Regions from separate parts of the Psychrobacillus sp. INOP01 genome, predicted to be linked through region 3. Evidence: riboswitches for the same ligand, from Rfam matches in the RefSeq annotation. Region 3 holds a riboswitch; each other region holds the start of a gene.
What was found. Region 3 has a riboswitch for thiamine pyrophosphate ahead of tenA (thiaminase II). Riboswitches for the same ligand answer to the same signal wherever they lie in the genome.
Positions count from the first base shown of each region.

Region 1: linked by a shared signal. The riboswitch ahead of thiT (energy-coupled thiamine transporter ThiT) and the one ahead of tenA (thiaminase II) in region 3 are both predicted to bind thiamine pyrophosphate.
Region 2: linked by a shared signal. The riboswitch ahead of KD050_RS12115 (YkoF family thiamine/hydroxymethylpyrimidine-binding protein) and the one ahead of tenA (thiaminase II) in region 3 are both predicted to bind thiamine pyrophosphate.

Region 1 is NZ_CP073315.1:1,226,642-1,229,926, reverse strand. It holds gene KD050_RS06235 (M20 family metallopeptidase) at 2-1,066, opposite strand; TPP riboswitch at 1,173-1,264, shown strand; gene thiT (energy-coupled thiamine transporter ThiT) at 1,328-1,909, shown strand; gene map (type I methionyl aminopeptidase) at 1,957-2,706, shown strand.
Region 2 is NZ_CP073315.1:2,385,731-2,389,015, forward strand. It holds gene KD050_RS12105 (ABC transporter ATP-binding protein) at 1-755, opposite strand, end outside; gene KD050_RS12110 (ECF transporter S component) at 748-1,329, opposite strand; gene KD050_RS12115 (YkoF family thiamine/hydroxymethylpyrimidine-binding protein) at 1,331-1,912, opposite strand; TPP riboswitch at 1,993-2,100, opposite strand; gene KD050_RS12120 (2-hydroxyacid dehydrogenase) at 2,328-3,285, shown strand, end outside.
Region 3 is NZ_CP073315.1:4,272,212-4,275,496, forward strand. It holds gene KD050_RS20995 (DUF4279 domain-containing protein) at 1-221, shown strand, start outside; gene KD050_RS21000 (VOC family protein) at 457-852, opposite strand; TPP riboswitch at 1,447-1,544, shown strand; TPP riboswitch at 1,607-1,705, shown strand; gene tenA (thiaminase II) at 1,781-2,470, shown strand; gene thiM (hydroxyethylthiazole kinase) at 2,451-3,194, shown strand; gene thiD (bifunctional hydroxymethylpyrimidine kinase/phosphomethylpyrimidine kinase) at 3,191-3,285, shown strand, end outside.

The sequences.
Region 1 (3,285 bases), 1.3 Mb from region 3:
TTCAGTTCTTAACTAAGGAAACTAATATATTTTTGAAGGTTTCCGTAGAGGAAATAGATACATATTCTTTTTCACCATGCCAATCTCCGCCACTTGGTCCAAACTCAATTGCCCCTGCTCCAGTTTCTGCGTAGAAGCGAGCATCTGCAGCTCCATGCTGCCCAAATAATTCAGCAGGTTTTCCTATAAACTGTGAAGTGACATGAGCAATGCGTTCGATATATGGGTTGATAGCCTCAGTAGTTACTGCAGGAGCAGTCGTTTGAATCTTCATTTCACTATTGGAAAATTCCTGAGCCAACTTTGTAATATCTTCGATAATACTCTGCATATCCTGTCCAGGAACGAAACGAAGGTCATAGCTTACTATGCACTCGTCGGGTACAACGTTATAGCGTTCACCTGCTTGTATTTTCGCCAAGTTTAAGGAAGGATAATCATAGAACTCATTGCTTGCAGTTAAAAAAGAAAGTGTGCGGAGCTGTTGGTCAAATAGAAAAGCTTGTTCAATAGCATTTTTTCCTTCCCATGGACGACTTCCATGGCTAGGTTTTCCTTTTAAAATCACATCGAACTGGATAATTCCTTTTGCTTGTAGGCCAATCTTTAAGTGTGTAGGCTCGCCACATATAACAAAGTCACCAGTATATCCTTGATCTACTAGAAATTTTGACGTTTGACCGTCTGTTTCCTCATCAGTCACAATATGTAATTGAATTTTTTTAGTAAGACTTTTAGGTTCCTTAGATAGCTCGTAAAAGGCTTGCATCATCGCAGCAACTCCTGCTTTCATATCAGCTGTTCCGCGGCCATATAACAAATCTCCTTCTACAAATGGCTCGAATTGTTCCGGGTTTCCTGGAACAACATCTACATGACCATTCCAAATCATACATTCATCACCATCTCCAATTACTGCCACAAGCATCAGTTTATCCTCATGCTTTAAGACAGTAGTAGTAATCCCTCGTTCCTCTAGCCAACTTTCACAGAATAACAAAGCACTATTTGCGCCATCGATTGAGTCACTTTTCATACGTACCAAATCTTTTAATAAAGCAATCATGTATACATCCCCTTTTGCATATAGTATTTTTACAAGTATAACAAATGAACAAAAGAAGGTTGCATTACTTATTCTATTCAGCTACAATGAATTCGAACTAAATAATTCAAACCACAAGGGGCGTCGCTGATGCGGCTGAGATAGTACCCTTCGAACCTGTAAGTTAATGCTTGCGTAGGGATGTGGATGGAAACTGACAATCGCGCGATGTCTGGGTCTATCCCAGGGGTCGTTTTTTTGTGGTCAAAAAAGGGGATTGTCATGAAAAATCAACGAGTTGTAATATTAATGGAAATCGCTATTTTTGCAGCGTTAGGATACGTTTTAGATATGATTGGCTTTGGAATGCCACAAGGTGGGTCCGTAACATTCGTTCTTGTACCTGTTATTTTAATGGCCTTTCGTCGTGGTGTTGTTGCGGGACTTGCTACTGGCTTTTTGATAGGCGTTTTACAAGTAGTGACAGGTCGTTTTTATGCAGCGCCATTATCATTTGAAATAGTTATTGCGCAGGTAGCAATCGATTATTTCATCGCCTTTATGGTTGCAGGATTTGCTGGATTTCTAAGACCTGCATTTATACAAGCATTTGAACAAAAGGATAAAGTGAAAATGATTACAGCGGTTGTCTTGGGTGCATTCATCGCAGGTTTTCTTCGCTATTTAGCACATGTGACTTCAGGTATTCTATTTTTTGGAGAATTTGCTGGAGATCAAAACGTGATTTTGTATTCATTAATCTATAATTCTACTTATATGATTCCAGTATTTTTAATAGCTGCTTTCATTTGTTCTGTTTTATTTGTTAAAGCTCCGCGCCTAGCACTGCCGAATTCTCACTAAATATGATATGATTAGAATACATTTAGTGAAGAAGGGATCTTGTTAAGATGATTGTACAAACTGACGAAGAGTTAGTAGCATTAAAAAAAATAGGGCGTATTGTTGCAGAAATTCGAGAAGTGATGAAGGCTGCAACTAAACCTGGGATTACAACAAAAGAATTGGACGAAATCGGTGGAAAGCTATTTAAAGAGCATGGAGCTATTTCTGGACCAATGGGTGAATATGATTTTCCAGGATATACTTGTATCAGTGTTAATGAGGAAGTAGCGCATGGAATGCCAGGCTCTCGTGTTATTCAAGATGGCGATATCGTGAATATAGATGTTTCTGGATCACTTGATGGTTACTTTGCAGATACTGGGATTTCTTTTGTTGTTGGTGAAGGTTATGAAGAAAAAGAAAAGTTATGTGCTGTAGCTGAGAGTGCATTTGATCGTGCGATGCTAAAAGTTAAGGCTGGTTCTCGTTTAAATCAAATCGGAAAAGCCGTAGCAAGAGAAGCGAAAGATAATAGCTTACATGTTATTATGAACCTAACTGGACATGGTATTGGGAAATCGTTACACGAAGCTCCTCAGCATGTGTTGAATTATTACGATGCATGGGATCCTACGATATTAAAAGAAGGAATGGTTTTAGCTGTAGAACCGTTTATTTCTGAAAAAGCAGAGCATATCGTGGAATCTGGTGATGGTTGGACATTTGTAACTCCTGATAAATCGTTAGTAGCACAGATTGAGCATACAATTGTTGTGACAAAAGGTGCTCCTATTTTATTAACTAAATTAGATTAAAATAAAACAAAACGCCTTCGAAATTTTACTCTTTCGAAGGCGTTTTTTAAAATTAAGTATATGGATTATCATACTGCGAAACCAGTGTTCATAGATACTGCTGATTTCCGTTTCAGGTTTACGCTTTCCATGGGCGTTGCCTCAGCCTCCTCGTTCGGAAAACATATGCTCCTGCGATTACTCGTCGCAAAGACATTACCCAAACAAAGTTTGGCCAATGTCTTCGCTGCGGGGTCTTCGCATAACGCTTTTCCCACTGGAGTCGCCACCTTGCACTACAATCAATTATTTGAGTAGTCCCCATAATTAGATTTGGCAAAGCATATCGCTTAGATATTAAGATTAGTCCAAGTTAATGTAGGGAAAAAGCATTTGTAATCACTGTTGAATTAGAAATGCTATTATTTCATGATGGATGAAGGAATCAGACTTTCTTTTTACTAGTGGAAATAAAGAAAAATAGTAAGTGTTTGACTCATAAAGAAACGAAGTAGCGAACGAAATTGCATCTTCGAGAGCTTCTTCTATAAATAGGAAAGTAGCTTTTCTCTAGTTATCCAAAAATGCATTTACCTGTTT
Region 2 (3,285 bases), 1.9 Mb from region 3:
TGCAAAATGGGTTCTGCTAGTACTCTACTAACTACTAATGAAGCATTTTCTTGTATACTGCTTTTTCGTTTTTCTAACTTAGGAGTTACTTCGCCTTTATGCAAGGAAATACTTCTGTCAAAAAAGTCCCCCCATAAATCCAATCGATGCTCAATGGCCACAATCGTCATCTTTCGTTTTTGCTGTAAATCATCTAACCACTCTACATACTTTTTTGCAGTATAAGGATCTAAATGAGAGAGTGGTTCGTCTAGTAGCAGTATTTCCGGGTCCATAATAAGTGCGCATGCAGTAGCAATGCGTTGCTTTTGTCCACCAGATAGCTTCTGAATGATTGCGTGGCGAAACTCAGTTAACTCGGTTAAAGTCAGTACACCAGAGATTCTTTTTTCCATTTCTTCATGTTTAGTATGCAAATTTTCAAGCGTAAAAGCGAGTTCTTCTTCGACTGTTTGCATGCAAAACTGAGCATCTGGATCTTGAAAGACAGTTGCTATACGGTGGTTTATTTCCCCGGGAATAAAGGAAAGGCTATCTTTTTCAAAAAGTTTTACTGAGCCAGCCATAATTCCATCGCAGTTATCCGGATACAATCGATTACATAAATAAAGTAATGTCGTTTTCCCGCATCCACTTGGACCAGTGATGACTATACGTTCCCCTCGCTGCACGGTAAACGAAAGATCCTCCAGTATCCAATTTTCTTCATCTGGATAACGGAAACTTACTTTCTCAAATTGAATAACCTCATGCACGAACCTCACCCTTTTTCGAACGGGAAATAGCATATCCGCGAAGAGAACCGGTTGCAAGTAATCCGTCTGCTACTGCCTTTCCACCGACACCTGCAAGCAATGCCCCGCTTAGCACACGAATTCCGAGCATAAGTGCAACATAGCCGGTGCTATACACCGTAAATCCACCTAGAAAGTATCCATACGCAAAACTAAATAGTGAAGAACCGACACCAGCTAACATTAACACCCACAAGTCAAAGCGTTTGTAACGCGTTGCAGCAAATACTGCCTCTGCACCTAAACCTTGAATCACCCCTGAAAGAATTAATCGAGGTCCAACAGCATTTCCTAACAACACCTCTATAGCAGCAGCAATCGTTTCAGAAATAACTGCAGCACCGGGTTTTCGAATAATATACATACAAATAATTGACACGATAAACCAAATGCCAAAAATCCATTCATATGCAATCGGTCCTATAAAGCCAGCCCAAATATTGCCGACATGTAAAAATAGCAAGTAAACAATACCAAACACAACTGCAAATAAAGACATAAGTACAATCTCTTTTAACTTCCAAGATTTCAGCATATTAAAGACCCCCATGCGAAGGACTATTAATACTCATTGAAACCGTCATCACTAAATGCTTATATTCTTCAGAGCGAGCATTTGTAAAAGCTTCTTCGTAAAAAGCGAATACATCATGAATATCACCGTGAATTCCACTTGCATAATGCATCGACTCATTGAACACACCACGTTCTTTTGCTCGGTCTACCTCTCTGTAAATAACGTCCATATAATCAGGGTTATTCATTGGATAAAGGGCGAATTGGGAAGATACATATTGCTTCGTTATGTCATTATTCGCGACTTCATCTCCTTTGTCCAAATACACATCACCCGCAGAATCACCAGGACAACCTGCGGAAAAAGTACCAGATAAAGCAACGTGCACACCTGTTTTAGCGGCATTCAAAGTAATCGCTTTTGCCACATTAAATACATGTAATTGTTTCCCACGAATGACCGTTGACACGTCATCTGTATGCATCCACACATTCGAAGTATCCGTCTCCTTCAAAGCATCTTTAATCACCTTAATAAAATCATTTGTCATCGGATGTAACGAAAAACGAAATCCGATAATTGGGCTTAATCCACATTCCATTTATAAAACCTCCCTATATATTTTCATAAAAAAAGACCACATCCGTGAAGATGCAGTCACTAATCCAATACAAAAATATTAGGAAAGTCACCGCACTTCCTCACGCAGGTATTATCCTGATCGAGTAATAAGGGATCGGAGCTAAAAAGCTCTCATCACAGCCAAAGTGGGCACCCCTAGTGCAGAAAACGGTATGTAGTTTTTTTAATGTGCCCAAAGTATAACGTAGCTTTTTAAAGATGTAAATATGTTTGCAAAAATTCATACTTTCGTCCATGCTTTATTAAACACAACTATTTGGGTGCTGGGTGACTCATACTACTGACCGAAATGGAGGAACACCGGAAAGAAGCAGAGAAACACCCGAAAGTACAAAAGTAACACCTGAATAAATAAATTAAAGGGGGAAGAAGTTTTGGACAAATTATACATTACACGTAAACTACCTGAGGAGATTGTAGAGCCCTTAAGAAAAAAATTCGATGTACAAATGTGGCATAGCGAAAGCATTGCTATGACATATGATGAAATAAAAACAAATGCCAAAGAAGCACATGCTTTATGGACGATGCTATCTGATAATATCGATCGTGCACTAATAGAAAGTCTTCCAAATGTAAAAGTAATAAGTAACTTTGGTGTTGGCTATAACAATATAGACGTAGAGGCTGCCAAGGAGCATAGAATCATTGTTACTAACACACCTGGTGTACTAACAGAGACAACAGCAGACTTAACAATTGCTTTGCTATTGGCGACAGCCCGTCGAATTACAGAGGTTGAACAAGAAATTCGTGCAGGTAATTGGACTTCCCGGTCACCGATGCAATATACAGGAATGGATGTATTCGGTGCTACGCTTGGAATTGTTGGAATGGGTCGCATAGGGGAAGCAGTTGCTAGGCGTGCGAAAGGCTTTGACATGAACGTGTTATATCACAATCGTACTAGAAAACCAGATGCAGAAGAAACATATGGTTTTACTTATGCTGAATTAGACGACTTATTAAAGCAATCTGATTTTGTCATTCTGTTAACTCCACTAACACCAGAAACAAAGGGACTTATAGGTGAACGTGAACTAAACCTTATGAAGGAAACAGCAGCAATTATTAATGTCGCACGAGGTGGCATTGTTGATGAACAAGCTCTTTATGAAGCACTAGTATCCAAAAAAATATGGGCTGCAGGACTTGATGTATTTGAACAGGAGCCTGTACCGATGGATCATCCTTTATTGACATTACCTAACGTAACTGTGTTACCCCATATCGGTAGTGCCAGTATAAGAACACGTTTAGCAATGATGCAATTAAATGCAAAAGATATAGAAGCAGTGTTAGAAAACAGAGAACCTCAAAATCGTATTGTAT
Region 3 (3,285 bases):
TACGTCCACTTTTAGAAGTATTCCAATCAAAGACAGATACGATTAATCAATTAAAAGAAGAACTTATTTTAGATGTACGTCTAGAGTTAGTTATACAGATTTACGATGGATATACTCCAGGATTAGTGATTTATCCTGAATTCAGTAAGTTCGCTGCAGAAATAAATGCTTTTTTAGACGTTGATATGTATGTGTTTTCTATTAATGATCCAAATGAATAAACGGACTATTATAAACTACATGTCCACATATAATAAAGATTACTAAGAATGTCAATTATTCTTCAACTAACGGGTGCTTTACTTCAAGAAGGGGTAAAGCCTTTTTTGTTGAACTAACGCGGCAGGTTAGTTTAATAAGAAAATGGGAGTTTTTATGTTCGCATTAGACTCATTATGTGTAATAGAAAGAAAGGCGCAAAAAAATTACGACTGTAACTTAAATAGAAAAAAATATTTACTGTTCTGGGTGAAGGATATTGCAGGCACTTAACCAATTTCCAGAAGGATCTTTAAATCCAAAACCACCAAATTCGCCTTGTAAATTTAAAGGACCAACTTCAACTTGTTTTCCTTCAAGCCACTCATATAATTCTTTTAAGGTAGGAGTATAAAAGTCAATTATGCTATGAACGATATTAGTATTTGTATTTGTGAATGATAATCCATTAATTTCTTCAGTTTCAACCAAGAAAATCGTTGGAACTCCTTTTGATTTCATAGTAAGCATAGCATTTTTTTTACCTTGAAAGTGGACTTCGGCACCCAGGATATCGATATAAAACTTTATAGATTCTTCTAAATTAGTAACTGGTATTTCCAGTGTAGCAATATGTGATATTAAATTAGTCATAGTAGCCTCCTGTGTTTTGTTTGCACATATATTTTTCTACACTCAATTAAGAAATCCTTCTTAAGTTTCATTAAGAATGGAATGTCTTATCAAACAAGCCGTTTACATCAAGAACAAGATTCTTTAATGATAGATACAGAATACCTATCTGAATTGTTCGAAAAAGGTTTACCAACTTTAAATCAAACAATTACTATAATTTCAACTACTTTAAATATAAGATATAAAGAAATTATTCAAGAAATCCTTTTATGTATGTATCAACAAGATATGTTCAAAGAACTAATTAGTTTTCTATTTCCGGAAGAAGTAAAGAACCTATAATTAAAATTACTTAGTGTTTCACAGTGAACCCCCAGTGAGTAAACTGTCCGCTTAGGGTTAACTTTATTAATTTTTAACTTCTCATGCAGTAGCTTGAAGTTAAATAACTGTATTTAGTATACAGATTCCGAACTGCCTATATCGTTAATTGAATTTAAACAAGTTCCCAAAGCGGGATTTGGGAATATTTTTTTGACTATTTGTAGTGGTGTAGTAGTTTAAGATAAGCTTGTTAAAATCCATTTGTTTTGATACACTCAAGCTAATTAAATGCATTTGCAGGGGGACACATTGGTGTTGAGAAGGTAAAATCTGACCCTTAGAACCTGACCGTTAATACGGACGTAGGGAGCAAAGTACATACAAATTATGAATTTGTACTTACTAGGGCTCCGCGTATTTTTTACGTGGAGCCTTTCTTATGCAAATACTTTAATTGCGGGGGGACACTTTGGTGTTGAGAAGGTTAAAACCTGACCCTTAGAACCTGACAGTTAACACTGACGTAGGGAGCAATTAGTGGTGTAGTTTACACTTTTTGGGCGTCTCTATTTTTAGAGACGCCTTTTTTTGCACTTACGTCCACCAATGAGGAGGACTATGTATGGAATTTTGTGAAAAAGTGAGGAAAGAAACGAATGTTTATTTTGAGGCAAGCTTCGAGCATCCATTTGTACGAGGCATTGCAGATGGAACTTTGCCGTTAGAGAAATTTAAGTTTTATATGCTACAAGATTCGTATTATTTAAAGCATTACACAAAAGTCCTGGCGCTTGCAGCAGCGAAAGCAACAAATGAAGAGGATATTCACTATTTTTTAGACACGGCACGATTTATTCATGAAGCCGAGTTGGAACTTCATCGTACGACGTTTAAGGATTTAGGCGTTACAGCTGAGGAAATTGAACAATTTGAAGCAGCACCTGCAGCCTATAACTATGTGAGTCATATGTATCAGGCGGTTCATACTGGAGATGTTGCAGAAGCATTTGCAGCGATTTTACCTTGCCCGTGGCTGTATCAAGAAATCGGGCAAAAAATAAAACAAGCTTCGCCTAATATACCGTTATATGCCCAATGGATTGCCCTATATGGATCAGACAAGATGAAAGAAACGATCGAAAAGCAAAAGAAAATGATGAATCGTTTAGCAGCAGAGCAACAGGAAAAAGAAAAATGGTTATATGAGCATTTTAAGAAAAGTTGTTACTATGAATGGCAGTTTTGGGAAATGGCTTGGACGATGCAAAATTGGATGCAGGAGGTGTATATCGTTGAGCCTGCAAAAAATTAATACACAAAAACCTCTCGTACATTGCATCACAAACTATGTAGTGGCGAATTTCACCGCAAATGGCTTGCTGGCGATTGGTGCTTCCCCTGTGATGGCTGATGCACAAGAGGAAGTAGCCGAAATGGCGAGTAAAGCGGATGCATTACTTCTCAATATTGGGACACTTAATGAACGCACCATTTCTTCGATGCAAGTAGCTGGCCAAAGTGCAAATACGCACCACGTGCCGATTGTGTTAGATCCTGTTGGTGCAGGGGCAACCGTTTTTCGTACACGTACAACGCTTGCCTTATTACAACAGTTAAAGGTGAGCTTAATTCGCTGTAATATAGGAGAACTCGCTGCCATTGCCGGTGTCAATTGGCATTCAAAAGGTGTGGATAGCGGTTCAGGGAAACTTGATGTTGTACAAACTGCCAAAACCGTTGCAAGGAACTATAATTGCTTGGTCATTGTCACAGGTGAAACAGATGTATTAACAGACGGTGTTCAAGTGGCACTGATTACGGGCGGTCATGAAAAGATCACGAAAGTGACGGGCAGTGGCTGTTTACTTAGTGCGATTTGTACAGCCCTACTTGCAAGTAGTACGGAGCCTTTTTCGGATTTAGCGAATTTATTACGTGAATATAAACAGATAAGTGAATGGGCTTATGGGCCGATTGGTACGTTGCATGAAAATGTACTGAACCATTTAGAACGATTAGCGGAGGGAACAAAATGATTGCATGTACAATAGCAGGTTCAGACAGTGGTGGCGGCGCTGGTATTCAAGCAGATCTGAAAACATTTCAGGAATTAGGGGTGTTTGGCAC